DNA from 4 places in the Streptomyces sp. NPDC054765 genome. Region 3 is predicted to be linked to each of the others. Evidence: riboswitches for the same ligand, from Rfam matches in the RefSeq annotation. Region 3 holds a riboswitch; each other region holds the start of a gene.
The links. A riboswitch is a leader RNA that binds a small molecule or an ion and turns the genes downstream of it on or off. The one in region 3 is predicted to bind cyclic di-AMP.

Region 1 (7,626 bases), on a different contig from region 3:
TGATCCTTACTGCTCCCCCGAGCACCATCAAGGGCCGGCTTACGGCTCGGGGCGCGCACCACCGATTCGAGCATCACCCCGACGCCCCCGCCCGCGAGGTCGAGCTGTACAAACAGGCCGAGCAGACCCTCAAACACCTCGGCATGCCAGTCCTCACCCTGAACACGAGCAGCACCACCCCATCGGAGGCCGCCGCCCGAATCGGCGACACGCTGCCCCCACCCCCCGGTAGCGTCGAGCCACACATCAGAACCGACGGGCCCCGGGCGACCTCATGAACGCAGCGACCACCCTCGGCACCCCGGACAGAACACGGAGCACCTCACACATGCGCGACACCTGGGACACCATCGGCCGGCTTGTCGAGTGGCTCGACGCAGAGAGCGGCGTGTCGCCCGAAATGGCCCGTCTACTGCGCGTACTCAAGATCAGCGAGGAGGCCGGCGAGGTAGCCGAGGCCATCCACGGCGTAGCCGGCTCCAACCCACGCAAGGGCAACAGCCACACATGGGAAGACGTACAGGCCGAGCTCTGCGACGTCATCATGACGAGCATGGTCGCCCTAAAGACGATCAACCCGGACGCCGAGAAGGTGTTCGCCGAGCGCCTCGACCACGTCGCCGATCGATCCCTGAACGCCTGACCCGTCACGGGGCAGGAATGCCTACGGCCCCGACATCGCCGCAAAAGCGACGTCGGGGCCGTAGCGTTCTTGCTGCCGCAGGATGCGCTCCAGAGGGTCGCTCAGGCCGCATCACCGCAGGTCAGGGCTTTTTCTTATCCTCCTCGGCGTCCTCTGCCACTTTGTAGGCGATGCCGTCCAGGATGTCGTGCTCGCTGACGACGACCTCCCCTGCGCCCGACCGTTCCATGACCGACAGCAGGACGAGCGCGCCCGCGCCGATCACATCGACCCGGCCCGGGTGCAGGACGGGGATGGCCGCGCGCTCGGCATGGGTGGCGGAGAGCAGCATGCCGGTGATCTCGCGGACCTTCGCCAGGGAGATCCGGGAGTGGTGGATGGCCTCGGAGTCGTAGTGGTCCAGGCCCAGTGCGATCGCGGCGACCGTGGTCACGGAGCCGGCCAGGCCCACGAGGGTGACCGCCTCGCTCAGCGGGACGGTCTCCTCGGCCCGGTCCAGCGCCGCGTCGACATCGGCCTTTATGGCGTTGATCTGCTCCGAGGCCGGCGGGTCGCTGATATCGCCCGCATGCACCAGATGCCGTTCGGTCATCCGTACGCAGCCGACGTCGACCGAGCGGGCGGCGCGTACCGAGGCGTCGCCGAGGACGAACTCGGTCGAACCGCCGCCGATGTCGACGACCAGGAAGGGCCGCTCCAGGTCCGCGCGAGCGGTGAGCTCCTTGGTGGCGCCGTTGAAGGAGAACTCCGCCTCCTGGTCGCCGGTGATCACCTCGGGCTCGACGCCCAGGATGTCGACCACACCGCGGACGAAGTCGTCGCGGTTCTCCGCGTCCCGGGTGGCCGAGGTCGCCACGAAGCGGACCCGCTCGGCACCCAGGCCCTTGATCACCGCGGCGTACTCCCGGCAGGCGGCGAAGGTGCGCTCCAGCGCCTCGGGGGCCAGCCGCCCGGTGCGGTCCACGTCCTGGCCCAGCCGGACGATCTGCATCCGGCGGTCGAGGTCCTTCAGCTCGCCCGTGGCCGGGTCGGCGTCCGCGACGAGCAGCCGGATGGAGTTCGTACCGCAGTCGATGGCGGCGACCCGCTTCACGTGGCGTCTCCTTCGCGCGCGTCCTGTGCTCCGGGGGCGTCCTGGCCGCCGGAGGTGTCCTGGCAGGGGGTCACACAGGGCCCCTTCTTCCACCACTCCGGCAGCATCGCCAGGGCCTCGTCGCCGAGCGGGTTGACGCCCGGCCCGGCCGCCAGCGAATGGCCGACGAGGACGTGCAGGCACTTGACCCGGTCCGGCATGCCGCCCGCGCTCGGGAAGCCCGCCAGCACCTCGATGGCGTCCCGCCGCCGGAGGTAGTCCTCATGAGCGGCCCGGTAGGCGGCGGCAAGCGCAGGGTCGGCCGCCAGCCGCTCGGTCATCTCCTTCATCACGCCGTTGGCCTCCAGCGTGCCGATCGCGGAGGCCGCGCGCGGGCAGGTGAGGTAGTAGAGCGTGGGGAAGGGTGTGCCGTCCTCCAGGCGCGGCGCCGTCTCGACGACGTCCGGCTGCCCGCAGGGGCAGCGGTGCGCGATGGCGCGCAGGCCGCGCGGCGGGCGGCCGAGCTGTTCCCGGAAGGCGGCGATGTCCGCGTCGGTGGGCTCGGTGGGCTCGGTCTGGGGCGGGGGGGTGTCCATGTGCGCTTTCGGTGAGATGAGTGGTGAGGTGACGGCGGGGCGGGCCCCGTCCGGTGCCGACACTACGGGCCGGGGCCCAGCGGTGGTAGGGGCGGCTACCGCTTGTCGGCCGCGTCGACGGTGCTCCACAGATTCTCGTACCAGGGGCGCTGCGCGGCGTGCGGCCCATTGGGTGCGGAGCCGGTGCCGGAGCCGTCCTGGACGATATATCCGGTCTCGCCCGGCATGAGGTAGTGCAGATGCCGGCGGGCCTGCTGGCGTACGAAGTCCGGTTCCTGCCAGCGGGCCTTCTGCTCGCGCAGCCGGTCCAGGGCGGCGCCGGCGTCCTGGGCCTTGCGGCGCTGGTCGGCGATGTCGGAACGCTGGGAGACGTACTGCCTTATCGGGTAGGCGAGGGCGACGACCAGCGAACACATCACCAGGGCCAGCAGGGCGGCGCGGCCGGTGAGGCGGTTGCGGCGGGGCGGGCGGGCGCGGTAGACGCGGGCGGCGGCCTGCTCGCCGAGCGCCTTGAGTCGGGTCGCGGTCGAGAACCGGTCCGCGGGCACGTCGTCTCCCCTTCACTGACGGACGCCTGACTGCTGAAGCAGACGCGTCCCCGGCAACGGTACGGGACCGTCGCCGGGGACGTACGGCGTGCTGGGCGGTTGTCTCGCCCGATCAGCCCTTGCCGCCCCGGTCAGCCCTTGCGCCCCGGTCGGCCGGGGCGGCGGGCCGCCGTGGGTCAGCTGCCGTGACGGAACCGCGGGAAGGCGGAGCGGCCGGCGTAGACCGCGGCGTCGTCGAGGATCTCCTCGATGCGCAGCAGCTGGTTGTACTTGGCGACGCGCTCGGAGCGGGCCGGGGCGCCGGTCTTGATCTGGCCGCAGTTGGTGGCGACGGCGAGGTCGGCGATGGTGACGTCCTCGGTCTCACCGGAGCGGTGCGACATCATGCACTTGAAGCCGTTGCGCTGGGCCAGCTCGACGGCGTCCAGGGTCTCGGTCAGCGAGCCGATCTGGTTGACCTTCACCAGCAGCGCGTTGGCGGAGCCCTCCTCGATGCCGCGGGCGAGGCGCTCGGGGTTGGTGACGAACAGGTCGTCGCCGACGAGCTGGACCTTGGCGCCGAGCTTGTCGGTGATGACCTTCCAGCCGGCCCAGTCGTCCTCGAACAGCGGGTCCTCGATGGAGACCAGCGGGTAGGCCGCCACCAGCTCCTCGTAGTACTCGGTCATCTCCGCGGCCGAGCGGTCCTTGCCCTCGAACTGGTACGTGCCGTCCTTGTAGAACTCGGAGGCGGCGACGTCCAGGGCGAGCGCGATGTCCTGGCCGGGGGCGTAACCGGCCTGCTTGACGGCCTCCAGGATGAGGTCCAGGGCCTCGCGGTTGGAGCCCAGGTTCGGGGCGAAGCCGCCCTCGTCGCCGAGGCCGGTGGACAGCCCGCGCTCCTTCAGGACCTTCTTGAGGGTGTGGTAGACCTCGGCGCCCCAGCGCAGCGCCTCGGAGAAGGACTCCGCGCCGATCGGGGCGATCATGAACTCCTGGATGTCCACGTTGGAGTCGGCGTGCGAGCCGCCGTTCAGGATGTTCATCATCGGCACGGGCAGCACGTGCGCGTTCGGGCCGCCGAGGTAGCGGAACAGCGGCAGGTCGCTGGCCTCGGAGGCGGCGTGCGCGACGGCGAGGGAGACGCCCAGGATGGCGTTGGCGCCGAGCGAGCCCTTGTTGTCGGTGGCGTCCAGGTCGAACATGGCCTGGTCGATCAGCCGCTGCTCGGTCGCGTCGTAGCCGACGAGCTCCGGGCCGATCTGCTCGATGACGGCCAGGACGGCCTTCTCCACACCCTTGCCGAGGTAGCGGTTCGGGTCACCGTCGCGGAGCTCGATGGCCTCGAAGGCGCCGGTCGAGGCACCGGACGGCACGGCGGCACGGCCCGTGCTGCCGTCGTCGAGGCCGACCTCGACCTCGACCGTGGGATTACCTCGCGAGTCGAGAATTTCGCGGGCTACGACGACGTCGATGGACGGCACGTTGTCTCCTTCGTGGGTGTCTGGAGGTTCTGCAGCACGAGCCTAACGGCCCCGGGCGCGTCCGCTTGCTTTTGGCCCGCTCCGTGGGACTGAACGGCCCGGAAAACTTCCCAAAAGCCCAGTTCACTGGATGTTTGAGCGCATTGTTCGCCGAACGGGAAAAACGCGGAAAGGGGCCGGTCACCGGCGTGCGACCGCCCCGCCGCGACCCGGGTGCGTCGCGGGTACGGCCCGGGTACGGCCCCGGGTACGGCCCGGGACGGAGAAGCCCCGCCACGGCGCGCTGGGGGGAAGTGCGCGCCGGGCGGGGCGGTCTCACGGAGGAGGAAGGGGGCCCGCCGCTCGGGCCCGCCGGAATCCCGGTGAGGGGAGGTCTCAGACGTGGAGCTTCTGACCCGGGAAGATCAGGTTCGGGTTGCCGCCGATGACCGACTTGTTGGCCTTGTAGACGGACTTCCAGTCGGTGCCGTGCGCCTTGGCGATCTTGGCGAGGGTGTCGCCCGCCTTGACGGTGTAGTTGCCGTGACCCAGGGACTTGCGCTCGGTGGAGCGCGAGGCGTGCTGCTCGGGGGCGGCCGGGGCCTTCTTCGCCTCGGTCCTGGTGGTGCCCTGGTCCTGCTGGGGCGCGGACTTGGTCTGCGCGGAGCCGGAGGTGTCGACGTTGGCGGCCGGGCCACCGGAGGTCAGGTTGCCGGCGCCGGCGCAGGACCAGGCGCCGGGGCCCTGGAGCGCGAGGAGCTTCTCGGCGGCGGAGATCTGCTGGGATTTGCTGGCCAGGTCGGCGCGCGGCGCGTACTGGGTGCCGCCGGCGGCGGCCCAGCTGGAGTTGGAGAACTGCAGGCCACCGTAGTAGCCGTTACCGGTGTTGATCGACCAGTTGCCGCCGGACTCGCACTGGGCGACCTTGTCCCAGGTGGAGACCGAGGCGGCGGAGGCGGAGGTGGCGCCCATCAGCGGGACGGCCACGGCAGCACCGGCGATGCCGGCGAGGGTGGCGACGCGGACGGCCTTGGACGGACGACGGTGCTTGCCCTTGATGATCAGCATGGTTGGTTCGTTTCCTCACCGACGCCTACGAGGTGAGCTGTCGGGTTCGGACTGTGAGCTGCCCGGCCGTGTGCGCGTGGCGCACGTGGCTTCACCCCAAGCCGGTTGACCCGCTTTCGCGAGTGGGGCCGGCACTTACCTTGGGTCCCCCGCTCCTGCCTTCGGCGCTTGCGCGTCAACTGCCTCCGATCACCGGCAGGATTCGGCGTGTGATCGAAGGGCCCGCTTTGGCGAGCGGTCCTGACGTTAAGCAGTAATCCCCTTGGGGTTCAAACCCCACCATCTGAACCAAGTTGAGCTTTTTTGATCACGGGTTGGTCACATACCCGCAGGTGAACCCCGGTTTGACGGGGCCGGACGAACCGGGGTCCACCACAGTCAACGAGAGCCTTGTCTCACTTTCCCCAAAAGCGGGCGAAGGCGGCGAACTAGCCCGCGATGTGCCCGAGATCGAGCAGTTGGCCCGGCTTGATCAGGTCGGCGTCCGAGCCGATGACGCCCTCGTTGCGGTCGTAGAGGGCGGGCCAGCCGCCGGGCAGCCGGTGGGCCTGGGCGATGGCTGACAGCGTGTCACCCGGCCGCACGGTGTAGTTGCCGTCGGCCGCCGGGTCCGTGCGGTGCACATCATCGCCGCGCGAGGCGTGCCGGCCGCCGGAGGACCTGCCGTCGTCGCCCCCCTCGCCGACCGCACCGCCGCGGTGCCTGCCCTTCTCGGGCGTCCCGTGCGGGGTGCCGGTGGTGTCCGTACGGCTGCCGCCGTCGGACGGGTCGGCGGACGGCGACGGGGCGTCGCCCCGGCCGCCCGGCGTCGCGGAGCCGGACGGCTCCGGGGCCGGGGACGCACCGCCCGAGCCGGGGGAGTCCGAGGGATCGGGCGAGGGCGCCGGGTCGGACGGCCGGCCGCCGGGCCTGTCGTGCGTCCCGGAGTCCGAGTCGGACGGCCGGCCGCCGGGCCCGTCGTGCGTCCCGGCGGAGTCCGAGCCGCCGTCCAGGCCGGAGGAACCGGACGAGTCCCAGGGGTCCGAGGAGCCGCCGGCGTCCGACGGGTCGGGCGAGGGGGTGCTCGTGCTGCCCGGGTCGACCTCCGGCGTGCGCCCGCCCTTGGTCAGGCCGGCGCTCACCGCACAGCTCGACCAGACGTCCGGGCCACGGGCGTCGAGGATCGACTCGGCCACCGCGATCTGCTGGGCACGGCTGGCGAGGTCGGGGCGCGAGGCGTAGGCCGCGCCGCCGTAGGTGTCCCACATGTCCTGGGTGAGCTGCAGCCCGCCGTAGTGGCCATTGCCCGAGGCCGCGCTCCAGACGCCGGCACTCTCGCACTGGGCGACCTTGTCCCAGGTCGTGGTGTCGGCGGCGTGGGCGCCGCTCGCGGCGAACAGTGGCAGGGCGAAGCCCGCGCCGGTCACTCCCGCCGTGACAAAGATGGCCGGTGCTTGACGGGGGCGACGGTGTCGGCCGTTCCCGGAACGCATACGGATGCCTTTCGCGCGGCGGTTGAGTTGTACGACGAGCTCTGCGAGCTGCTCGACGGGTCACCCACCGGCCGACGCGCACGAGGCGCACCAATACACCGGTCCCCCACATCACCGCTTCGGCCGATCGAGTGAAGCCCGTCGATCGTCGGTCGAAAGGTAGCCGGGGTCACGGGTAGTCACAAGTCGGTGTAGCGCAGATCACGTAAAGGTCACACTGCTGACTCGGCGTCACTTCTGGCCTTGTCCCTGGTCAGGCCGCTCGGGCGAGAACTCCACCGGCAGCGACCGCAGTCCGCGCATGATGAGCCCGCCGCGCCACCGCAGATCGCCGGGTTCCGCGGCGAGCCGGAGGTCCGGGAGCCGGGTCAGCAGCGTCGCCAGAGCGGTCTGCCCTTCGAGCCGGGCGAGCGGCGCACCCAGGCAGTAGTGGATGCCGTGCCCGTACCCCAGGTGCTGGTTGTCACGGCGGGTCAGATCGAGGACGTCCGGCTCGGCGAAGCGCGCCGGGTCGCGGTCGGCGGCGGCCAGCACCACCAGGACCGGGTCGCCCGCGGCGATCCGCTGCCCGCCGAGCGTCAGCTCCTCGGTCGCGAACCGCCAGGTCGCCAGTTCCACGGGGCCGTCGTAACGGAGCAGTTCCTCGATGCCGGTGGTGAGCAGCTCGGTGTCCCCCGCCGCGATCGACTTCTGCAGCAGCTCACGCTGGGCGGGGTGGCGCAGCAGCGCGTGGACGCCGTTGCCGATGAGGTTGACGGTGGTCTCGAAACCGGCGAAGAGCAGGA
Region 2 (7,626 bases), on a different contig from region 3:
ACCAATGGTGTGTGGATCTTCGGATTCTTGAGCGGATACCAACCCGCGCTCCGCTACCCGCCACAACAGCGACGAGTCAGATTGGTACGCAAGGAAGAACTGGCTGAGGCTATAGACCTCGGACACCACAGACTGTGCAGCCCTCCGTTCCGTTCCCGACTCCGCTTGAGCCAAGAAGGCTTGAGCATCGCGAATGAGATGAGGGAGCAGTTCGCCGATCACGTCACGGTGATGAGGGGCAGAGTGTCGCGCCTGCCACGCATGGGCAATGCGGTTCTTCAGATGCGCGGCGGAAGGGGCCTGGCGCAAAGTCGTCAGCGGATACTCATTGATGGCGTCCCGCACCTGTGGGAGGCGGGCATGGCCGGGACCAGCGAAGAGCGAGATTGCCGTTGCTTGATCGCCAACAAGATCAGAAAGACTCGGCACGCGGAGAGCCTCAGCAATCCGCAGGACCACGGGGAGTTTGGGCATCTGGAGCCGTCCCCCCTCAACTTGTTTTACCCAGCTGGGGGACTTGTCCAGCAGGCCGGCTAGAACCGTCCGGCTCATGCCGCGACGAAGACGGAGAACCTGCATCCGCTGACCGAACGCAATCGGCTCGTTAGACAGTTCCGGAGTAGCGCCAGGTGACACGTTCGACCCCTCTCTGTACACGCAACGTCACTGCCAGAGTACGTGTTCAGGCTCAACTCGTTACTGTGCTTGCCGAGTCCACGATGCTGTGACACACGAATCTGACGCCGATGGTGCGACGTAGGGTCGAAAGATGAGAAGTGTCGTTGTTTGTAGAAGGGTGTGCGTGATGGCTGGGGTTCCTACGGCAGTGGTGGCCGCAGGTGGGCTCGTCGGCGGCTACGCCACCGCCCGCTGGACCAAGAAGCGGCCGCTCGGTGGTGTGGCGCTGGCCGCCGCCGGGGCCGTGGCGGCCAAGGGGTGGCGGCAGAAGGCGGGGAACGCGACGGCGGTGGCGCTCAGTGGGGCGTACGTGGCTGCGTTTGCCGGGTCGCATCCGTTGGCCAAGAAGATCGGGGCCTGGCCTTCGGTGTTCGCGGTGGCGGGTGGGGTGGCGCTCGCTTCGTGGGTGGCGGTGGACCGCCGGGCGTGAGGCGGCGCGGCGCAACTACGGGCCGGGCGCTGGTTGCCCCGGCCCGTAGGCGTACCCGGGCGGTGCGGTGGATCAGGCCGACGCCTCCGTGAGGAGGGTCAATTCGGCGTCGCTGAGCGTCAGGTCAGCCACCGCAAGCAGCGCCGGCAGCTGGGACACCGTGCGGGCGCTGGCGATGGGGGCCGCGACGGTGGGCCGGGCGGCGAGCCAGGCGAGGGCGACGGTGGCCATCTCGGCCCCGTGGGCGGCGGCGACGGTGTCGAGGGCCCGGAGGACGCGCTGACCGCGGTCGGTGTCCACGTACTTGAGCGCGCGTCCGGAGCGGGCGCTGTCAACGGTGGCTCCCGGGCGGTACTTACCGGTCAGGAAGCCGGCGGCGAGGGCGAAGTACGGGACCGCGGCAAGGCCGTGGCGGGCGGCCACATCGGCGAGTTCGCCCTCGTAGGTGTCGCGGGAGACCAGGTTGTAGTGGGGCTGGAGGGCGACATAGCGGGCCAGGCCCTCGCGGGCGGAGAAGGCCAGGGACTCTTCCAGGCGTTCCGCCGAGATGTTGGACGCGGCGATCTCGCGGACCTTGCCGGCCCGGACGAGGTCGTCGAGGGCGGTGAGGAACTCCCCGACCTCGACCGATTCGTCGTCGTAGTGGGTGTAGTAGAGGTCGATGTAGTCGGTGCGCAGACGAGTGAGGGATGCATCGACCGCGGACTTGATGGTGGCGGCGGACAGGCCCTTGTAGTTGGGGTGGGAGCCGACCTTGGTGGCGATGACGACATCGGAGCGATTACCGCGGGAGGACAGCCAGTTGCCGAGGACGGTTTCGGATTCGCCGCCCTTGTTGCCGGGGACCCACGCCGAGTAGGCGTCGGCGGTGTCGATGAAGTTGCCACCGCCCGCCACGTAAGCGTCCAGCACGGCGAACGATTGAGCCTCGTCGGCCGTCCAGCCGAAGACATTGCCACCGAGGGACAGCGGGGAGACGGAGAGCGAACCGAGGGAACGACTGTTTCGGGGGTTTTGTGTCGTGGCCATGCGTTACTACAGCGTCGGGGGGAGCGGAAGTATTCCTTCCGCTTACACCCCCGACCCCCGGCCCTCGACCCCCGGCCCCCGTCCGCCGCCTCCTCAGCGGTGTCACACGTGCAGGCCGTGATCGCGTAGCCACGGCATGGGGTCTATCGGGTCGCCGGCGTCGGGGCGTACCTCCAGATGGAGGTGCGGACCGGTGACGTTGCCGGTGGCGCCGACGCGGCCGATGACGTCGCCCGTGCCGACCTTGCCGGAGGTCTTCACCATCGAGGACAGATGGCAGAACCAGAGCTCGGTGCCGTCGTCGAGGGTGAGGACGATGCGGTAGCCGTACGAGCCGGCCCAGCCGGCCTGGGTGATGGTGCCGGAGTGCACCGCCTTGACGGGGGTGCCGGTCGGCGCCGCGAAATCCTGTCCGGTGTGGTCCGCCGCCCAGCGGTCACCGGACTGGCCGAAGCTCGCGGTGAGGGTGTACGAGGAGACCGGGGTGATGAAGTTCTTCGCCAACTTGGCGAGGCGTGCGGCCTCCGCCTTCTGACGGGCCGCTTCTTCGGCCTCGTGCTTGACCTCCATCTCGGCCGCCTTCTTGGCTGCTGCGGCCTTTTCGGCCGACTTCTGGTGCGTGGCGGCTTCGCTCTCGGCCTTCTGGAATGCGGTGTGTTCGGCGGTCTCCCGGGCCTCCTGATCGGCGGCGCCCTGCTGCGCGTCGGCCTGCTGGAGGATGCGGCTGCGCAGCGCCTCGCCGAGCCCCGAGTCCGTGCCCGTCCGGGTGGCCCGGGTGAGCGGCCCGGAGGCGTCCTGCGCCGCATCGTCCGTGGTGGAGGCGGAGCCGGCACCGTCGGCCGCAGTGGAGTCCGCGCCCGGGTCGGATATGAGGTCCCCGATGCCGGGGACGGAGGTGGCGTCCGGCAGGTTGTCGGCGAGGTCATCGGCCATCGCGCCGACGTCGGGCATCGAGATCGGGACCGGCGGGCGGCCCTCGGCCGTGGCCATGCCGCCGGCTCCGACCGCCGCGATGACGCCGACGCCCAGGACCGTGCCGCCGCGGGCGAGTCCGCCGCCGCGCTGCTTGGCCACCCGGTGCTTGCCACGGACCGAGCGGGGGGAATCCTCGGTGGGATTCCATTCCTCCCACGGTCCGTCGTTGTTGCTGTCCGCATCACCGGGGCCCTGGAAGGCACCTCGGTCATCGAGGTCGTAGGCGGACGGACCCTCGGGGGCAGGCCTGTTGGACGCCACGGGGGCGCTCTCCTTTCCTTCCTTCTCGCCTACCGGGTTAGCTGACGGGTTCGGAGCAGGAAGGTCTCCTACGGGCGCCCGCTGGCGGGGAGCGTCCGATTCACCCCAAGGAAGTGGTTCCCCGGTTCCCTTGGTGCAGTTCGAGGTGCTGGAGGTGCGTGAAAAGCGCGTGCGGGATTCGGCGTCGGCGCGCGGTGCCGCCTCTTGCGACGGCTGGGACGACCGCGCTGCGTTATCGGACAGTAATAGAGATCGCATCCGAATTCCAAGCCTTCGCGTGAATCCATATGGGCTCCGCGGGAGCTTCGGCGTGGACTTTTTCGGCCAACACAGCTACAAACCGGGCGAGTTGACCGTGCGGCTCTAAACGATCTCCCGTTGATTGTGCGTCAGTTGTTATGCGGAGGGGCGCCCCTCCGTCACGGAGCGTGAGAGCAGTAACGTCGGATCATGGTCGTCAACGTCGGGAACACCGGGCACACCGGGCACACCGGGCACACCGGGAACGTCGAGAGCGCTGCCACCGGCGCATGGGGAGTGGCGGAGCGGTACCGGGAGTTCTCCTGGCATCAGGCGCGGGGGCGGTCCGGGGCGCACGCGGAGCTGAGCGCGCGGATCGGCCAGGACCCGGAGCTCTGCGATCTGCTGTCGGGATCGCTGCCGGCCGGCGGCAAACAGCAGCCGGACCTCCTGCTCGCCGCCGTCCGCTATCTCGACGGCCCGCACGCCGAGCTGGGCCCGCGCGGAGAGATGGCGTACGGGCGCTGGCGCGAGTGGACGATCCGGCACTGGGACGAGGTGCGCGCGGTGATCATGCAGCGCTCCGCCCGGACCGACGAGCCGGGCCGCTGTGCCGCGCTGCTGCCGCTGCTCGCCCGCCTGCCGCAGCCCCTGGCGCTGCTGGAGGTCGGCACGTCGGCAGGACTGTGTCTGCATCCCGACCGCTATCGCTACCGGTACGACCGGTACGACCGGCACCACCGGTACGAGAATGACGCCGCGGCGGGCGGGGGCGCCCTCCGGGGCGATACCCCACGCGGCGATACCCCACAGGGAGACACCCTCCGGGGCGATACCCCACAGCCAGACCCCCTCCGGGAGGATGCCCCACAGCCGGACACCCTCCGGGCCGAGGTGGGGGAACCGGGCAATCCGCTGGTGTTGGGGTGCCGTACGGAATGGGCGGCCGACGAGCTGCCCGACCGGCTGCCGCGCATCGTCTGGCGGGGCGGTATCGGCCTCGATCCGCTCGACCCGGTGGCCGAACCGGACGATCTGCGCTGGCTGCAGGCGCTCGTCCGGCCGGGCGATGAGGAGCGGGCGGCGCGGCTGTCCGCGACCGTCGACGCGGTGCGGCCGGCGCCGCGGCCGCGGATGGTGCGCGGCGATCTGGTCGACGAACTGCCCGCGCTCGCCGCCGAGGCGCCGCCCGAGGCGCCGTTGGTGATCTTCCACAGCGCCGCGCTGGACCACCTCCCGCCCGCCCGACGCGAGGAGTTCGCACAGCTCGTCCGGTCGCTGCTGCGCGGACGGCCCGGCGGCGGGCACTGGATCTCCCACGAGCACCACTCCGTCCTGCCCTGGATCACCCCGCCGGCGCACCGCTCACCGCACCCCGATGACACGCTGCTGACCCTCGCACTGGACGAGCGCCCGGTCGCGCTCACCGGTCCGCACGGCGAGAGCCTGCACCGGCTGCCGGGCGCCGGGGGCATGTCCGCGAACTGAGGGCGCGTCCGGCTGCGGAGGGCGCGTCCGGCCGCGGAAAGGGCGCGTCCGGGAGCGGCGGCCGTGCCCAGGCGCTGAGGGCGCGTCCGGGGGCTGAGGGCGCGTCCAGGAGCTGAGGGCGCGTCCCGGGGCTGCGCGGACGCCCCGCACGCCCCCCGGCCCCCTGCGGCCCTCCGCCCTCCTCTCCGCCCGCCCCTACGCTCCCATCGGCCGCTTACGCCCCATCAGCCGCTTACGCCCCCATCGGCCGCTTACGCCCCCATCGGCCGCTGCACCGCCAGCAGGGCCATATCGTCGGCCGGGGCACCGCCCGTATGCCGTGCGACGTCTTCGGTGAGGGTGTCCAGGAGGGCGTCCGGGCCCGCGAAGCGGCAGCCGCGCAGTCTGCTCGACGGGTTGTAGAAGCGGCCCAGCAGGTCCCGGGCCTCGGTCACACCGTCGGTGAAGAACAGCAGCAGGGCGCCGGCCGGGAAGAACGTCTCGTCCGACCGGTCCGGCCAGCTCGCCACCTCGCTCATCCCCAGGGGCAGCGCGGGCGCCGCGGGCACCAGCTCGCACAGACCACCGTCCGGGGTGAGCAGCAGCGGGGACGGGTGGCCCCGGTTGAGGACGCGCAGTACGGACTGCCCGTTGGCGGGGATCTCGGCCAGGACGGCAGTGGTGAACCCCTCGAACTGATCGAGCCCCGCACGCCGTCCGCCCTCCCGTTGCAGCGCCCGCTCCAGCCGGCCCGCCACCGCCTCCAGGGTCGTCTCCTGTTCCGCCGCCTCACGGAAAGCGCCGATGACGATCACCGCGGCCTCCACCGCCTCCAGCCCCTTGCCCCGTACGTCGCCGACGATCAGCCGTACGCCGTGCGGGGTGTCCTGCACCGCATAGAGGTCGCCGCCGATCCGGGCATCCGCCCGCGCGCCCACATAGCGGGCGGCGATGGCGAGGCCGGCGAGCTGTCCGGGCGGCGTGGGCAGTACGGCGCGCTGGGCGGCCTCCGAGATGTCCCGTACGGAGGCCAGGTGGGCATCGCTGATCCTGGCGACCCGGTTGAGGCCGAGGGCCAGCAGACAGACGAGGGCGACCATGGCGATCTCCGTCACGGACGCGATGAGGTCCGGCGCGACTCCCCGGTAGAGGACGGCCCAGATCTCGCCGAGTACGGCGGCCAGGGCCGTGAGGGCGGTGGTGCGCAAGGAGGAGAGCGACGCGGCGATCAGCGGGGCGGCGCAGAAGAAGGGGGTGGCGGTGTAGCCGGCCGGCGTCAGGATGCCGAAGGCGAGGCCGGCGACGATCAGCAGGGCGGGGAGCCCGCGCACCGGAGCCCGGCCGGAGGGGACCGGCCGGCCGTGGCGCACCCGCCGCTCCCCGTCGTCCTTGGAGGGCGCTTCGTCTTGGAGCATCCGCACCGGCCTCTTCCCACTCCCGCCCGTCCGTACGAGCACCGTGGTGGCGGCCGCGTCGACGTCCCCAGGGTTTCCGCTACGGCGCCGGGCGGCGAATCATCGGGGGCCGGACGGGTCACGGGCCGCCCGCCGCCCACCGCCCGCCGCACAAGATCGCTTCCCCCGGGGCCACTTGGGAGCCGCCCCCGCCCCGGCGGCCCGCATCGCTCACGCGTCGCTCACGCATCGCTCACGCACGACGGACAGCTGACGGCGGACGGCTGACGGCTGATGGCCCGGCCGGCTTGCTCTCCATACCGGTGTCCCGGTGGCGGGGCAGCCGCAGCAGCATGCGTGCGCCGCCGAGGGGGCTGGGGTGGGCGGTGAGGGTGCCGCGGTGGGCGTGGGCGATTTCTCTGGCGATAGCGAGGCCGAGGCCGGTGCCGCCGTCGTGGCGGGCGCGGGCGCGGTCGAGGCGGGTGAAGCGTTCGAAGACCCGCTCACGGTCGGGTTCGGGGATGCCGGGGCCGTCGTCGTCCACGGTCATCTCCACCGAGTGCTCGTCGGCCTTCACGGTGAGCGAGACGGTGTGGTGTGCGTGTCTGCGGGCGTTGTCGGTGAGGTTGGTGAGCAGCCGGGACAGCTGGACGCGGCTACCTGTCACGACGGCGGCCACCGTGCCGTCGCCCGCGCCCTCGCCCGCGCCCTCGCCCGTGCCGTCGCCCGCGCCCGCGCCGTCACCCGCCCCGTCGCCGTCCGGGGCGAGAAGTGTGCCGGGGTGGCGTCGGGCCTCCTCGGTCGTCAGCGCCGCCAGGTCCACGGGAGACGTCGGGGGTGCTTCGTCCGCATCGAGGCGGGCGAGCAGGAGCAGGTCGGCGGCCACGGCTTGGAGCCGTTCGGTGTCCTGGAGAGCCTTGTGCACGGCGGTCGGCCAGTCCGTCCGCGAGGGGCGGGCCAGGGCGAGTTCGAGTTGGGCGCGCACCGCTGCGATCGGGCTGCGCAGTTCGTGCGAGGCGTCCGCGACGAACTGGCGCTGCTGGGTCATGGCGCGCTGGAGACGGTCCAGCGTGGCGTTCATGGTCCGCGCGAGCCGGGAAATCTCGTCACGTGCCCTGGGAACGGGGACGCGCCGGTGGAGATCGCGTTCGG
Region 3 (7,626 bases):
GCCGTACCTCTCGGCGGGGCGGCCGACAGGACGCCGGTGGGAGGCCGGCGAGGGCGGGGAGTCGGCCGCCTGGAGGAGGACGCTAAGCCCGTATGTCACGGCGAGGAGTCCACTTGCCCGGGATTGTTCGCTTTCGACCGCGATCGGTACGCCGGTGACCGTGCCACCGTGGCCGCACGGCCGGGACCGGCTGCGGCCTGACCGAAGCGGCGATTGGGGGCGCCCTGCCTGAAGGGCCGTGCTATGCGGCGGCTACGATCCCGCACTATGGACGTAGTAATCAATATCTTCGTCGGCCTGCACATCATCGGCATCGCCTCCCTGCTGGGCGGCTTTCTGACCCAGATGAAGGCGATGAGCGCGGGCACCGCCCGCTTTGTCCCGGCGATGCTGCACGGAGCGCTGACGATGCTGGTCACCGGCATCGTGCTGGTCGGCCTCAACCAGGCCCAGGGGCACAGCGTCAACACCATCAAGATCGGCATCAAGATGGCCGTTCTGGTCGTCATCCTGGCGCTGGTCTACGTCAAGCGGGACGAGGAGCAGGTCGCCAAGCCGCTGTTCGGCACGGTCGGCGCCCTGACGGTGGCCAATATCTTCATTGCGGTCCTCTGGACCTGAGCGCCGCGGCCGACGGCCCCGGGACAGGGCCCCGTACCCCGGACAGGGCGCGCCCCGGGACCGGCGGCGCCGCGGCCCGGGACCAAACGGCCCTTCCACGGCCCTTCCACGGCCCTTCCACGGCACACCGCGCGGTCATCGCACTCCGGATCCGGAGGCGACGGCCGTGCGGTGGCGTGCGGGGGGTGGGAGTGGCCGTGGGGGTGGCCTGGCGGGGGAGCGGGGGCCGGGTCTCAGCCCGGTCGGACGCTCCCGTAGATCGGCATGTAGTAGATCGACTCGACCCGGACGCTGGCGCCCGGGTGCGGCGCGTGGATCATCTTGCCGCCGCCTATGTACATGCCTACGTGGCTGATGTCGTCGAAGAAGAAGACCAGGTCACCGGGCTGGAGATCCTTGGTGGCCACCCGGTGGCCGACCTTGACCTGGTCCCAGGTGGTCCGCGGCAGATTGACGCCGGCCGCCTTCCACGCCGCCTGGGTCAGCCCCGAGCAGTCGTAGGAGCTGGGCCCGGTCGCGCCCCAGACGTACGGCTTGCCCACCTGGGAACGGGCGAAAGCGAGGGCCTTCCCGGCCGTGGCGGAGGACGAACCTCCGGTGGAGCCCCCGTCGCCGGCGCCGCCGCCGGTCTGCCCGCCGGACGGGCCGCCCCCGTCCTGCTGCTGCTTGCGCGCCTCCTCGTCGGCCTTGCGCTTGGCCGCCTCCTCCTTCTGGCGCTCCAGTTCCGCCAGCCGGGCCTTCTCCTGGGCGGTCAGCCGGGACAGCAGCTGCCGGGCCTCGGCCAGCTTTTCCTGGACGGACCGCTTGGACTCCTTGAGGGAGGTCTGCGACGTCTGCAGCTGCTCCAGGCTGCGGGTCGCCTCCGCCCGCTGCCGGGTGGCCGCCGCCTGCTGCTCCTGGTAGTCGGAGACGGCCTGCTTCTGCCGGCCGGTCAGCCGCTCCATGAGGTGGCTGCGGTCGAAGAACTGCTGCGGGTCCTTGGCGAGCATCAGCTGCGCCGTCGGGTTCATGCCGCCGGTGCGGTACTGCGCCGAGGCCAAGGTGCCCAGTCTGCGCCGGGACTCGTTCATCTTCTCGGCGCGCTTGGCGGAGGCGTCGAGCAGACCGTCGACGGTGTGGCGCTGTTCGTCGGTGCGCTCCTTGGCGGCGTTGTACTTCTGGGTGGCCACCTCGGCCTGGTGGTAGAGGCCGTCGACCTGCTGCTTGACGTCCTCGACGCCGGGCTTGGGCGCCCGGGGGGCGGCATCGGCGGACTGCGAGAGCAGGGTGGCCGACGCGAGGGCGGCGGTGGTGAGCCCGACCGCCGTACGACGGCCTCCGGGCGAGGTGAGAATGCTGGTGCGCGGCTTGCGGTGCGACGCCAAGGCCGGCGACTCCTTCCGTGGACCGCCTACCGGGTTAGCTGTCGGGTTCGGGCGGTGTCGCTGACGGAAGGCGTGCCCTACGGTCCGGACGTCCGCTGTCGGCGGCAGTCCTGATCGATTCACCCCGGTGGTGCTGGTGGGTCCCCGGCTCCGGGTGCCTGAGGGCAGGGCCGGACTCGGCGTGGGCGGCCCGTGCGGACCTGTCGTCCACGGGGAGGCGGGCTGCCTGAGCGAGGACGTTAGCCAACTCGTGTGGCTCCTGTGAAGGCTGATGTTCGATATGCCCGAAACCTTTTTGTGACCTGAACGCGATGCGGGGGTTGTTGTGACAGATGTCGGATTCGGGTAGACGAGGCGGCGCCCGGTGTGTCCCGGGCTCCGTGCCCCTGACCTGCCCCGGCGCCACGCCCGCTCCGTAAACGGCCCGCAATTGGCCACTCCGCGGCGGACTGTCAGTGCGGCGGCCTAGACTCGGTGGGCGATGAGCAGCCTCTTTGACGACAGCTTCCTGGCGGACCTCGGCCACAAGGGCGAGGAGGAGCACCCTCCCCCACCCCCCGAGGACGAGCACGGCCCGGCCCCGGAGGAGATCCCCGCGGATCTCTTCGGCGGGAGGTTCGACGCGCCCCCGCCCAGAGAGGCGTACTACCGCGACGGCGCCGCCCGTCCCGCCCTCGACCCGGCGACGCTCCTGGAGGGGCTCAACGACGAGCAGAAGGCCGCCGTGGTGCACACCGGCGGCCCGCTGCTGATCGTCGCCGGCGCCGGCTCCGGCAAGACCCGGGTACTGACCCACCGCATCGCGCATCTGCTCGCCGAGCGCCATGTCCACCCCGGCCAGATCCTCGCGATCACCTTCACCAACAAGGCCGCGGGCGAGATGAGGGAGCGCGTCGAGGAGCTCGTCGGCCCGCGGGCCAACGCCATGTGGGTCTCCACCTTCCACAGCGCCTGTGTCCGCATCCTGCGCCGCGAGTCCAAGAAGCTGGGCTTCACGTCCTCCTTCTCGATCTACGACGCCGCCGATTCGAAGCGGCTGATGGCCCTGGTCTGCCGCGATCTGGATCTGGACCCCAAGCGCCACCCGCCCAAGTCCTTCAGCGCGAAGATCTCCAACCTCAAGAACGAGCTCATTGACGAGGAGACTTTCGCCGGGACGGCGGCTGGGGGCACCTCCCAGACGGAGTCCGGGGGAGGCTTCGAGAAGACCTTGGCCCAGGCGTATGCGATGTACCAGTCCAGGCTGCGCGAGGCCAACGCCCTGGATTTCGACGACATCATCATGACGACGGTCCATCTGCTCCAGGCCTTCCCGGATGTCGCCGAGCACTACCGCCGCCGCTTCCGCCACGTCCTCGTCGACGAGTACCAGGACACCAACCACGCCCAGTACACCCTCGTACGCGAGCTGGTCGGCCCCGCCGAATCCGCCGCCGAGCTGTGCGTCGTCGGTGACGCCGACCAGTCCATCTATGCCTTCCGCGGTGCCACGATCCGCAACATCCTCCAGTTCGAGGAGGACTACCCGGACGCGACCACGATCCTGCTGGAGCAGAACTACCGCTCCTCGCAGACGATCCTGTCCGCTGCCAACGCCGTCATCGAGCGCAACGAGAACCGCCGCCCCAAGAACCTCTGGACGGACGCCGGCGCCGGCCCCAAGATCACCGGCTATGTCGCCGACACCGAACACGACGAGGCCCAGTTCGTCGCCGACGAGATCGACCGGCTGACGGACGCCGGAGACGCCAAGGCCGGCGATGTCGCCGTGTTCTACCGCACCAACGCCCAGTCCCGGGTGTTCGAAGAGATCTTCATCCGGGTCGGACTGCCCTACAAGGTCGTCGGCGGGGTGCGCTTCTACGAGCGCAAGGAGGTCCGCGATGTCCTCGCGTATCTGCGGGTGCTCGCCAACCCCGAGGACACCGTCCCGCTCCGCCGCATCCTGAACGTCCCCAAGCGCGGCATCGGCGACCGCGCCGAGGCGATGATCGACGCGCTGTCCCTGCGCGAGAAGATCACCTTCCCGCAGGCGCTGCGCCGGGTCGACGAGGCGTACGGCATGGCGGCCCGCTCCGCCAACGCCGTCAAGCGCTTCAACGTCCTCATGGAGGAGCTGCGCACCATCGTCGAGTCCGGCGCCGGCCCCGCCACGATCCTGGAAGCGGTCCTGGAGCGCACGGGCTACCTCGCCGAACTCCAGGCCTCCACCGACCCGCAGGACGAGACCCGGATCGAGAACCTCCAGGAACTCGCCGCCGTGGCCCTGGAGTTCGAACAGGACCGCGGTGAGGCCGCGGCCTCGGAGGCTGCCGCCCCGGGTCCCGGCACGCTCTCCGACTTCCTGGAGCGGGTCGCGCTGGTCGCCGACTCCGACCAGATCCCGGACGAGGACGAGGACGGCAGCGGCGTGATCACGCTCATGACGCTGCACACCGCCAAGGGCCTGGAATTCCCGACCGTCTTCCTGACCGGCCTGGAGGACGGCGTCTTCCCGCACATGCGCTCGCTGGGCCAGACCAAGGAGCTGGAAGAGGAGCGCCGGCTCGCCTACGTCGGTATCACCCGCGCCCGCGAGCGGCTCTATGTCACCCGCTCGACGATGCGCAGCGCCTGGGGCCAGCCCTCGTACAACCCGCCCTCCCGGTTCCTGGAGGAGATCCCGGGCGACTATGTGGAGTGGAAGCGGACGGGTCCGGCGACGCCGTCCGCGTCGATGGGCGGGATGGCGGCGGGCGGCGGAGGCGGCGGCTTCGGCTCCGCGCTGTCATCGGCCCGCGCCAAGGGCCCGAGCGGCTTTGCGACCCGCCGCACCCCGGACCGTCCGGTGGTCGCGCTGACCATCGGCGACCGCGTCACCCACGACAGCTTCGGACTCGGCACGGTCGTCGGCGTCAAGGGCAGTGGCGACAACGCCGAGGCGACCATCGACTTCGGCGGCGAGAAGCCGAAGCGACTGCTGCTGCGGTACGCACCGGTGGAGAAGCTGTAGCCGGTAGCCGGTAGCCGGTAGCCGGTAGCCGGTAGCCCCCGGGGCCGCGCCCTGGGGGCTGGGGGCTGGGCCCCTGCCGGGGGAGGGCGGCGGTCAGTTCGGGTTGAGGCCGTGGCCGCGCAGCCACGGCAGCGGGTCGATGGCCGCGCCGCCGCCCGGACGCACCTCGAAGTGCAGATGCGGCCCCGTGGTATTGCCGGAGTTGCCCGAATAGGCAATCTGTTCACCGGCCTTGACCGACCCGGACCGGAGCTTGGTGCTGCTCAGATGGCAGTACCACGTCTCGGTGCCGTCGGGCGCGGTCACGATCGCCATATTGCCGTAGGCGGAGTTCCACTGGGTGCGGATGGTGCCGTCGGTCACGGACATGACCGGGGTGCCGTAGCTGACCGGGAAGTCGATGCCGGTGTGTACGGACATCCAGTTCACACCGGCCTGGCCGAAGGTGGCGCTCAGCCCGCGCTGGGTGACCGGCAGCATGAACTTGGGACGTGCGGCTTCCTTGCGGGCCGCGTCCACCGCCTTGCGCTTACGCTCCAGCGCCTGGCGCTCCTTGAGATCGATCCGCTCCTGGGTGCGGCTGGCCCGGTCGCGGAAGTCGTCGGCGCTGGCGCTGAGTCCGGCGAGCTGGGTGTCGAGCTTGTTGTTGGCCGCGGACGGCTTGACGGCCGCCGGGTCGGCGGCGGCCTGAGCGGTCGTGTCGCCCTGGTCGTCCCCGGCGTAACCGGTGACGGCCGCGGCGGCCACGGCACACACGCCCATAGCAGCGACCGACGGGACGGCGACGGTCAGCAGCGCCGACCGCTTGACCGGGCGCTTCCGGCCCCGGCCACGGACGGCCTTCCCGGCATCCGGCCCGACGACCCGCCGGCCGGCGGGCGCGGGGGCTGCTGCGGTGACCGGCATGGCCTGCGTCATGGCGTCCGCCACGGCGGCGGCGTCGCTGAGGTCGGCATGGTCGTCGAAACCGCCCGTACCGGATGAGCCGCCCTCGGCCCCGGGCCGGCCAGCCTCGAAAACGTCGGCGCCGAAAACGTCGGCCTCGAACCGGTCGGTGTCGAGCTGACCGGCATTGAGCTGACCGGTGTCGACGTGCGGAGTGTCGCCCCAAGGGCCGGCGTCCCACTGGACGGTGTCGTCCGGCGGCGGGCCGGCCTGGGCCGGAATGCCGGCGATCAGGTTCCGGTCCGTGGCCGGCCAGATCGCCGTGGCCTCGAAGCTCGCGGTCTCCTGGAGCGCGAGGGCCTGCCGGCCGACCGCGTCGAAGGCGCCGGCGGTCTCGTAGGCACCCGTGCTCTCGTAGGCACCGGTGCTTTCGTACGTGCCGACAGTGTCGTACGTGCCGACAGTGTCGTACGTGCCGACAGTGTCGTACGTGCCGACAGTGTCGTACGTGCCGACAGTGTCGTACGCGCCGACGGTCTCGTACGCGCCGGTGGCGTAACTGCCGTTGTCGTACGAGCCGGTGGGGTAGCTCCCGGTGTCGTACCCGCCGTGCCCGTAGGCCGTGGCCTCGTATGCGGCGGTGTCGTAGGCGGTCGTCGTCCCGTACCCGGGAGGCGCGTACGCGGTCGCGTCGTGCGCCGAGGTCTCGTACGAGGTGGGTGCGGAGGGGGCGTAGCCCGCGACGGCCGGGTGCGGGGCGTCGGTGGCGTAGGCGCCGCCGTCGTACGGACCGGTCTCGTACGCACCGGTCCCGTAGGCGCCGGTGTCCCACTGCGCCGGGGCGTAGGCGCCGTCGTCGTATGCACCGGTCGGATAGCCGTCGCCCGCCGGGTGAGTCCCGGTGTCGTACGCGCCGGTGTGAAAGGAGCCCGTGCCGTACGCGCTCATGCCGTAGGCGCCCGCGTGGTGCGGACCGGTGTCGTACGCCCCGGCGTCATGGGCGCCGGTCTCGTACATACCGGTCTCGTACCTGCCGGTGTCGTACCTACCGGTCTCGTACGAGTCGGGGAGCGAGCCGAAGAGAGGGTCGCCATCGCCGTATTCGGCGCTGCCCGTCGGGGATTGCTGCTGCCCGTAGGAGTCGTAGGCCGGATAGTGCGCATACGAGGCGTCGGAAGCTGAGCCGGTCGGGAGCTGAGCCCCCGATGGGTGACGGTCGTTCACCAACTTCTCTTTCGCCTCGGCAGCAGGAGAATTAGCGGCGACTGTACCCGGCGGTACACGGCGGCGACAATCTTCAACTGGTTTTGGGCTCGGCGAGACCGGGCATTTGGCCGCCTTTCGGCGGTCCCCATGCGAGCTCTTGGCGCCCCGTTCGATGTTTGTTCGACCGCGAGTCAAGATCCTGCCGCCTGTGCGGCGCGGATTCGGCCTCGCACGGGACCGGCCGGCGGGCCGTTTGCGCCGGCCGGGGTCAGGCCACCGATATGACGTCCGCGGCTTCATCTGCCGTCCCGGCCGAGGCCAGTGCCTCGCGTATGCCGGCGGCGACCGTGCCGTTGACCGGTAGTGCGAGATGTCCGACACCGGCGACATGAACGTGGTGCGTGAGCAAATCCGGGTGATCGATTCTGGCCGTTGTGGCGGGAACCATCACCTGGTCCTCCTCGCTCCAGAAAGCGACAAACTGCGTCCGGCAATTCGGCGCCGGAAGCGACAACTCCGCAATCACCTCGGAATCGGGGCGCATCTGGCGGACGATCG
Region 4 (7,626 bases), on a different contig from region 3:
TACCCATATCCGCAAAAGTCCGGGACGAAGGGCTGCCGAGCACTTCCGGCAGCGTGAGAGACTGGTCTAGACAACAGTCGCGACTTTGAAGGGCAACACCATGGCTGAGCGCCGCGTCAATGTCGGTTGGGCCGAGGGCCTGCACGCCCGCCCCGCGTCGATCTTCGTCCGTGCGGCCACCGCCTCCGGCGTCCCGATGACGATCGCCAAGGCCGATGGCAACCCCGTCAACGCGGCCTCCATGCTCGCGGTCCTGGGCCTGGGCGCCCAGGGCGGCGAGGAGATCGTGCTGGCCTCCGACGCCGAGGGCGCCGAGGAGGCGCTCGACCGCCTGGCCAAGCTCGTCGCCGAGGGTCTCGAGGAGCTCCCCGAGACGGTCTGAGTCCGCCGGGACTTCTGCTGTATGCGGCGGCCCTGCCGCGTCGACCGGTGACCGGTTGCCGCGGCGGGGCCGTTTCCCTGTTCCTGAATCCGATCGCAGCTCCTGGAGCCGGGGGCGGGATGCGCGCTCACCGCATGCGCCGCACACGTATTACCGCGGGGACCACAAGGAATTCCCGGGCACACCGAATTCGGAATGCATAAGAAAAGCCGGCCTCCACCTCGCATCCCGGTGCCGAGAAACAGGCAGGACAAATACGGGCCGAAGACGGACCGAAAACGGGTGCCGCCTCGCGCCGCCGAATCCCCTTGCGCGCTTCTTTGTATACGGGGCGCTTGTTAAGGGCGGGCGCGTGCCGTGTTGACGGGCGGTTTCGGATCCCTCACCTCCGTCTTGGCGGGCCGCCGCAGCCGGTACACCGGGAGTGAGCGCTCGACATGAGCCGCCATCAGGGCACGTGCCCGCTCCGCGTCGCCCCGGGCCACCGCGTCCAGCACCGCGCCGTGTTCGTCCCACGACTCCCCGGTCCGGGCCGGCAGTTCCACGGCGTACATCCACTCGACCTTGCGCCGCAGCTGGGTCAGCAAGGCCGTCAGGCTGGGGCTGCCGGCCGCCTGGGCCAGCGTCTCGTGGAACCAGCCGTCCAGTTGGCGCAGATCGGCGGGGCTGCCGTGACGTGCCCGCTCACGACCGAGCCGTACCAGGCCGCGGAGTACCTTCAGGTGGGCCGGGCTGCGGCGGGCGGCCGCGCGGGCGGCACCCAGCGGCTCCAACAGGGCGCGGACGTCGAGGAGATCGGCGGCCTCCTGCGCGGTGGGCTCGGCGACACAGGCGCCCGCGTGGTGGCGGGTGGTGACGAAGCCTTCGGACTGCAGGGTGCGCAGCGCTTCACGGACCGGCACCCTGGAGACGCCGTACCGGGCCGCCAGGATCTCCTCGATCAGCCGGCTCCCCGGCGCCAGCACACCGGAGACAATGTCGTCGCGAATCGCCGTGCACACCGCATGCGCGGAAATATGGCCTCGCATCTTCCGTGCCTCCGCCGTAATCCCCTGGAAACGCCGCCGGTCGGCAGCTTTTCCGCGACTCTATTCGACCGGAACGGCTTTTCCGGCGGACTCCGGTTATTCATGGATATTTTTTGGCCAGAAGCAGTGGCCACCGGCGTATCCGGTACCCACCCACCGCACGCCGGATACGCCGAAGCCCCGGCCGGGTGGCCGGGGCTTCCGGAGGGCGCCGCGTGACGCCGGCGCTGTGGGACGCACGGCCGGGCGGGGCCGCAGGTCAGACGTTGACGCCGTGTGAGCGCAGGTACGCGACCGGGTCGATGTCCGAGCCGTAGGCAGGGCCGGTACGGGCCTCGAAGTGCAGGTGCGGGCCGGTGGCGTTGCCGGTGGCGCCGGAGAGCCCGATCTGCTGGTCCGGGGTGACGTGCTGACCGACCGAGACACCGAGCGACGACAGGTGACCGTACTGGGTGTACGTCCCGTCGTTCATCTTGATCACGATGTTGTTGCCGTACGCGCCGCCCCAGCCGGCCTCGACGACGGTGCCCGCGCCGACGGCATGGACACTGGTGCCGGAGGCGGCGTGGAAGTCGATGCCGGTGTGGCTGCCCGAGGACCACAGGCCGCTGGAGGCCTTGTAGGCGGTGGAGACGTAGGAGTTCGCGACGGGGGCGACGAAGGTGTTGAGGCGCTTGCGCTCCGCCTCGCGGGCGGCACGCTCCTTGGCCTTACGGGCGGCCTCGACGCGCCGCTTGGCCTCTTCGACCTGCCTCTTGGCCACGGCTTCGGCCTTCGCCTTCGCTGCCGCGGCCTCGGCTGCCGCCTGCTGCGCGTCGGCCTGGGCCGCGACATGGTTGGCGAGCTCGTCACCCAGCACGACGGCCCGCTGCAGACCGGTGTCGTGGGTGCGTGCCTCATCCGTGGCCGCCAGCGCCGGCGAGGCCACGGAGGCGACAACGCCGCCGGCCGCGAGGGTGGCTATGCCGGCGATGTTGCGGGTCGTACGAGCGGGGTGGTTCGCACGACGGTGCTTCCCGGTGGCACGCATGAACGCCATGTGCTGGCTTGTCCTTTCCTTCCGTCTCGCCTACCGGGTTAGCTGACGGGTTCGGAGCAGGAAGGTCTCCTACGGGCTCCTCCGGAAAGGAGTCCGATTCACCCCAAGGGACACTGGGTCCCCGGCTCCCCTGGCTCGCGCCGTACGGGGACTCGGCGATGACTGCCCGGTGCCACTGTTGTGGCGGAGTTGTGACGAACAGCCGCACCGACGCTAAGCGGGACAACTTTCAATCAGCAAACAGATCCGCATTTTTGTGCGGGATGCCACAAGAACCGGGCCGCAGGCTGCGATAAACCGGACATACAACGGCTCCCGTGACGGACGTACGCCACGGGAGCCGCTTTGTCGATTTATGACCTTCTTTCACATGGCGGGACTAACCGCCGACGACCGTCACCTCACCGATGCCCAGCGCCTTGACGGGCTCGGCGATCTGCGCCGCATCCCCCACCAGGACCGTCACCAGCCGGTCCACGGGGAAGGCGTTGACGGCCGCCGCGGTCGCCTCGACCGTGCCGGTCTCCGCGAGGCGAACGTACAACTGTGCCTGGAAGTCATCCGGAAGGTGCTGCTCCACCTGATCGGCGAGGGTGCCCGCGACGGCTGCCGCGGTCTCGTACTTGAGCGGCGCGACGCCGACAAGGTTCTGTACGGCGACATCCCGCTCGTCATCCGTCAGCCCCTCTGCCGCGAGGGTGCGCAGCACCTTCCACAGGTCCTCCAGCGCCGGGACTGTGGAGGCGGTGTCCACCGAGCCGCTGATGGCGAGCAGCGAGGCACCCGTGGCTCCCTCGGGGGACGTGGGGGCGGTGGAGCGGAGCACCTGGCCGAAGGCGCGCACCCCGTAGGTGTAGCCCTTCTCCTCCCGCAGCACGCGGTCCAGACGGGAGGTGAGGGTGCCGCCCAGGCAGTACGTGCCGAGGACCTGCGCGGGCCACACCCGGTCGTGCCGGTCGGCACCGATACGGCCGATGAGCAGCTGCGTCTGAACGGCGCCGGGACGGTCCACGATCACCACGCGGCCGGTGTCGTCGGCGACGATCGGCGAGGCCTTCAGCGGCTCGGCCGTCGAGCCGCTCCAGGCGCCGAGGGTGTCCGCGAGCGCCGCTTCGAGGTCGACACCGGTGAAGTCACCGACGATGACGGCGGTGGCCGTGGCGGGCCGTACATGGGCGTCGTAGAAGGCGCGGACGGCCGCGGCATCGACGCGCCCGACGGTCTCCTCGGTCCCCTGGCGCGGTCGCGACATACGGGACGTGGCCGGGAACAGTTCCTTGGACAGCGCCATCGCGGCGCGCCGGGCCGGGTTGGCGAGCTCGTGCGGGATCTCGTCGAGGCGGTTGCGCACCAGCCGCTCGACCTCGCTCTCCGGGAAGGCGGGAGCGCGCAGCGCATCGGCGAGCAGGCCGAGCGCGCGGTGCAGCCGGGACGCCGGCACTTCGAGGGAGACCCGTACGCCGGGGTGGTCGGCGTGCGCGTCCAGTGTGGCGCCGCAGCGTTCCAGCTCGGCGGCGAACTCCTCCGCGTCGTGCTTGTCAGTGCCCTCGGACAGCGCCCGTGCCATGATCGTGGCGACGCCGTCCAGCCCCTCGGGCTCGGCGTCCAGCGGAGCGACGAGGCTGATCTCGACCGCGACGACCTGCTGGCCGGGGCGGTGGCTGGTCAGGAGCGTGAGCCCGTTGGGGAGTTGGCTGCGGTCGGGGGCCGGGAAGGCCCACGGCTTGGGCGCGCCGCCCCGGGGCTGGGGGTGAAAGTCCATGCTGCTCACGGGGGAATCGGCGTGGGTGGTGGCGTCGCTCACTGGTCCTCCCCTTCCTCGGTGTCGGCGGCGTCGGTCGGCTCGGTGGGCTCGTAGACGAGCACCGCGCGGTTGTCGGGGCGCAGCCGGGCCTTGGCGGCCGCCTGCACCTCCTCGGGGCTGATCTCCAGGACACGCTGCACGGCGGTCAGCGCGAGCTGCGGGTCGCCGAACAGGACGGCGAAGCGGCACAGTTCGTCGGCGCGGCCGCTGACCGTGGCGAGCCGGTCCAGCCATTCGCGCTCCAGCTGGGCCTGCGCCCGTTCCATCTCCTCCGGGGTCGGGCCCTCGGCGGCGAAGCGGGCCAGCTCCTCGTCGACCGCACGCTCGATGTCGGGGACCTCCACCCCGCCGGACGTCTTCACGTCCAGCCAGCCCAGCGAGGGCGCACCGGCCAGCCGCAGCAGGCCGAAGCCGGCCGCCACGGCACTGCGGTCGCGGCGCACCAGCCGGTTGTAGAGACGGGAGGACTCACCGCCGCCCAGGACGGTCAGCGCGAGGTCCGCGGCGTCCGCCTCACGGGTGCCGTCGTGGGGCAGGCGGTAGGCCGCCATCAGGGCCCGGGAGGGCACGTCCTCCTCGACGACCTCGCGCAGCTCGCCGCCGATGACGTCGGGCAGCGTGCCGTCCCGCGGCGGCTGCTTGCCGTCGTGCGAGGGGATCGAGCCGAAGTACTTCTCCACCCAGGCCAGCGTCTGCCCGGGGTCGATGTCGCCGACGATCGACAGCACGGCGTTGTTGGGCGCGTAGTACGTCCGGAAGAACGCCCGCGCGTCCTCCAGAGAGGCCGCGTCCAGGTCGGCCATCGACCCGATGGGCGTGTGGTGGTACGGGTGGCCCTCCGGGTACGCCATGGCCGTCAGCTTTTCGAAGGCTGTGCCGTAGGGGACGTTGTCGTAGCGCTGGCGGCGCTCGTTCTTGACGACGTCGCGCTGGTTCTCCATGGAGTCGTCGTCGAGCGCGGTCAGCAGCGAGCCCATCCGGTCCGCCTCCAGCCAGAGCGCGAGCTCCAGCTCATGAGCGGGCATGGTCTCGAAGTAGTTGGTGCGCTCGAAGCTGGTGGTGCCGTTGAGCGAACCGCCGGCGCCCTGCACCAGCTCGAAGTGGCCGTTGCCCTTCACCTGCGCGGAGCCCTGGAACATCAGGTGCTCGAAGAGGTGAGCCAGGCCCGTACGGCCCTTGACCTCGTGGCGGGAGCCGACGTCGTACCACAGGCAGACCGCTGCGACCGGGGTCAGGTGGTCTTCTGAGAGCACCACGCGCAGGCCGTTGGCCAGCCGGTGCTCGGTCGCTGTCAGGCCGCCGGAGCCGGCTTGTTCTGTGGCCGTGTGACCCATGGGCATGTACGTCCCTTCGATCCGCTTGCGAGGAAGTTCTGTCACTGTATGCAAGCGGATCGGCATCTGGCGAAGTTCCCGTGCGACCGGCCCCGAACAGGCACCGTGATCGGCGCCCGCGGGAGCCGAAGGGGGAGTCGCGGTCGGCGTTGTCAGTGGGGCGGTCCACAATGGTCCGCGTCAGACTCAGACATACTCGCGGGTCGATCCCCCAGCTGGTTGACCCGACTGGTTGACCGTTGTTCCGATGCCGTCTCCCGGCGTCGGCACTAGACGCAGCAGAAGGAGCCGCAGCCGCGATGGCCCGCCGCAGCACGAAGACCCCGCCGCCGGACGACTTCGAGGAGAGGATCCTCGACATCGACGTCGTCGACGAGATGCAGGGTTCCTTCCTCGAATACGCGTATTCGGTCATCTACTCGCGCGCCCTGCCGGACGCCCGCGACGGTCTCAAGCCCGTGCACCGCCGCATCCTGTACCAGATGAACGAGATGGGGCTGCGGCCCGACCGCGGCTACGTCAAGTGCGCCCGCGTCGTCGGCGAGGTGATGGGTAAGCTCCATCCGCACGGCGATGCGTCCATCTACGACGCGTTGGTGCGCATGGCACAGCCGTTCTCGATGCGGCTGCCGCTGGTCGACGGCCACGGCAACTTCGGTTCGCTGGGCAATGACGACCCGCCCGCCGCGATGCGGTACACCGAGTGCCGGATGGCGTCTGCGACGTCCCTGATGACGGAGTCCATCGACGAGGACACCGTCGACTTCGCGCCGAACTACGACGGCCAGGAGCAGGAACCGGCCACCCTCCCTGCCGCGTACCCGAACCTCCTGGTCAACGGAGCATCCGGCATCGCCGTCGGTATGGCGACGAACATGCCGCCGCACAACCTGGGCGAGGTGATCGCCGCCGCCCGCCATCTGATCAAGCATCCGAACGCCGACCTCGACACGCTGATGCGGTTCGTGCCGGGTCCCGATCTGCCGACGGGCGGCCGGATCGTGGGCCTCGGTGGCGTACGGGACGCGTACGAGAAGGGCCGCGGCACGTTCAAGATCCGCGCGACGGTCGCGGTGGAGAACGTCACCGCCCGCCGTAAGGGCCTGGTCGTCACCGAACTCCCCTTCACGGTCGGCCCCGAGAAGGTCATCTCCAAGATCAAGGACCTGGTCGGCTCCAAGCGGCTGCAGGGCATCGCGGACGTCAAGGACCTCACCGACCGCGAGCACGGCCTGCGGCTGGTGATCGAGGTCAAGAACGGCTTCAATCCCGAGGCCGTATTGGAGCAGCTGTACAAGCTCACGCCAATGGAGGAGTCCTTCGGCATCAACAACGTCGCGCTGGTGGACGGGCAGCCGCTGACGCTGGGCCTCAAGGAACTGCTGGAGGTCTATGTCGACCACCGCTTCAATGTGGTGCGCCGGCGCAGCGAGTTCCGGCGCACCAAGCGGCGCGACCGTCTCCATCTCGTCGAGGGCCTGCTGACGGCCCTGGTGGACATCGACGAGGTGATCCGGCTCATCCGCTCCAGCGAGAACAGCGCGCAGGCCAAGGAGCGGCTGATCGAACGGTTCTCGCTGAGCGACATCCAGACGCAGTACATCCTCGACACCCCGCTGCGCCGGCTGACCAAGTTCGACCGTATCGAGCTGGAGTCGGAGCGTGACCGGCTGCAGGACGAGATCGAGAAGCTGACGCAGATCCTGGAGTCGGACGCCGAGCTGCGCAAGCTGGTGTCGGGCGAGCTGGCCGCGGTCGCGAAGAAGTACGGCACGGACCGGCGGACGGTCCTGCTGGAGTCGGCCGGCACCTCGGTCGGCGCGGTGCCGCTGGAGGTCTCCGACGACCCGTGCCGGGTGCTGCTGTCCTCCACGGGCCTGCTGGCGCGTACGGTCACCGGGGACGTGCCCTTCGACGCCGACGCCAAGCGGGTCAAGCACGATGTGATCGCCTCGGCCGTGCCGGCGACGACCCGTGGCGAGGTGGGTGCGGTGACCTCCCTGGGCCGGCTGCTGCGGATCTCGGTGGTCGATCTGCCG

Region 1: another riboswitch for cyclic di-AMP. It lies ahead of ACWGJY_RS01425 (transglycosylase family protein); the one in region 3 lies ahead of ACWGJY_RS15005 (NlpC/P60 family protein).
Region 2: another riboswitch for cyclic di-AMP. It lies ahead of ACWGJY_RS09820 (M23 family metallopeptidase); the one in region 3 lies ahead of ACWGJY_RS15005 (NlpC/P60 family protein).
Region 4: another riboswitch for cyclic di-AMP. It lies ahead of ACWGJY_RS13805 (M23 family metallopeptidase); the one in region 3 lies ahead of ACWGJY_RS15005 (NlpC/P60 family protein).

Annotation. Positions count from the first base shown of each region.
Region 1 covers NZ_JBSHBP010000001.1:292,814-300,439, reverse strand. The annotation lists gene tmk (dTMP kinase) at 1-278, shown strand, start outside; gene ACWGJY_RS01450 (MazG-like family protein) at 329-643, shown strand; gene ACWGJY_RS01445 (Ppx/GppA phosphatase family protein) at 765-1,736, opposite strand; gene ACWGJY_RS01440 (DUF501 domain-containing protein) at 1,733-2,311, opposite strand; gene ACWGJY_RS01435 (FtsB family cell division protein) at 2,407-2,859, opposite strand; gene eno (phosphopyruvate hydratase) at 3,036-4,322, opposite strand; gene ACWGJY_RS01425 (transglycosylase family protein) at 4,698-5,369, opposite strand; cyclic di-AMP (ydaO/yuaA leader) riboswitch at 5,377-5,546, opposite strand; gene ACWGJY_RS01420 (LysM peptidoglycan-binding domain-containing protein) at 5,798-6,775, opposite strand; gene ACWGJY_RS01415 (cytochrome P450 family protein) at 7,073-7,626, opposite strand, start outside.
Region 2 covers NZ_JBSHBP010000010.1:141,475-149,100, reverse strand. The annotation lists gene ACWGJY_RS09835 (helix-turn-helix domain-containing protein) at 1-636, opposite strand, end outside; gene ACWGJY_RS09830 (hypothetical protein) at 806-1,108, shown strand; gene ACWGJY_RS09825 (aldo/keto reductase) at 1,181-2,137, opposite strand; gene ACWGJY_RS09820 (M23 family metallopeptidase) at 2,240-3,373, opposite strand; cyclic di-AMP (ydaO/yuaA leader) riboswitch at 3,385-3,531, opposite strand; gene ACWGJY_RS09815 (DUF2332 family protein) at 3,824-5,101, shown strand; gene ACWGJY_RS09810 (PP2C family protein-serine/threonine phosphatase) at 5,353-6,495, opposite strand; gene ACWGJY_RS09805 (sensor histidine kinase) at 6,728-7,626, opposite strand, start outside.
Region 3 covers NZ_JBSHBP010000019.1:51,367-58,992, forward strand. The annotation lists gene ACWGJY_RS15000 (hypothetical protein) at 268-621, shown strand; gene ACWGJY_RS15005 (NlpC/P60 family protein) at 855-1,985, opposite strand; cyclic di-AMP (ydaO/yuaA leader) riboswitch at 1,994-2,177, opposite strand; gene pcrA (DNA helicase PcrA) at 2,467-4,977, shown strand; gene ACWGJY_RS15015 (peptidoglycan DD-metalloendopeptidase family protein) at 5,071-7,086, opposite strand; gene ACWGJY_RS15020 (esterase/lipase family protein) at 7,337-7,626, opposite strand, start outside.
Region 4 covers NZ_JBSHBP010000017.1:50,766-58,391, forward strand. The annotation lists gene ACWGJY_RS13795 (HPr family phosphocarrier protein) at 101-382, shown strand; gene ACWGJY_RS13800 (GntR family transcriptional regulator) at 721-1,410, opposite strand; gene ACWGJY_RS13805 (M23 family metallopeptidase) at 1,670-2,449, opposite strand; cyclic di-AMP (ydaO/yuaA leader) riboswitch at 2,462-2,617, opposite strand; gene ACWGJY_RS13810 (M16 family metallopeptidase) at 2,829-4,211, opposite strand; gene ACWGJY_RS13815 (M16 family metallopeptidase) at 4,250-5,587, opposite strand; gene ACWGJY_RS13820 (DNA gyrase/topoisomerase IV subunit A) at 5,887-7,626, shown strand, end outside.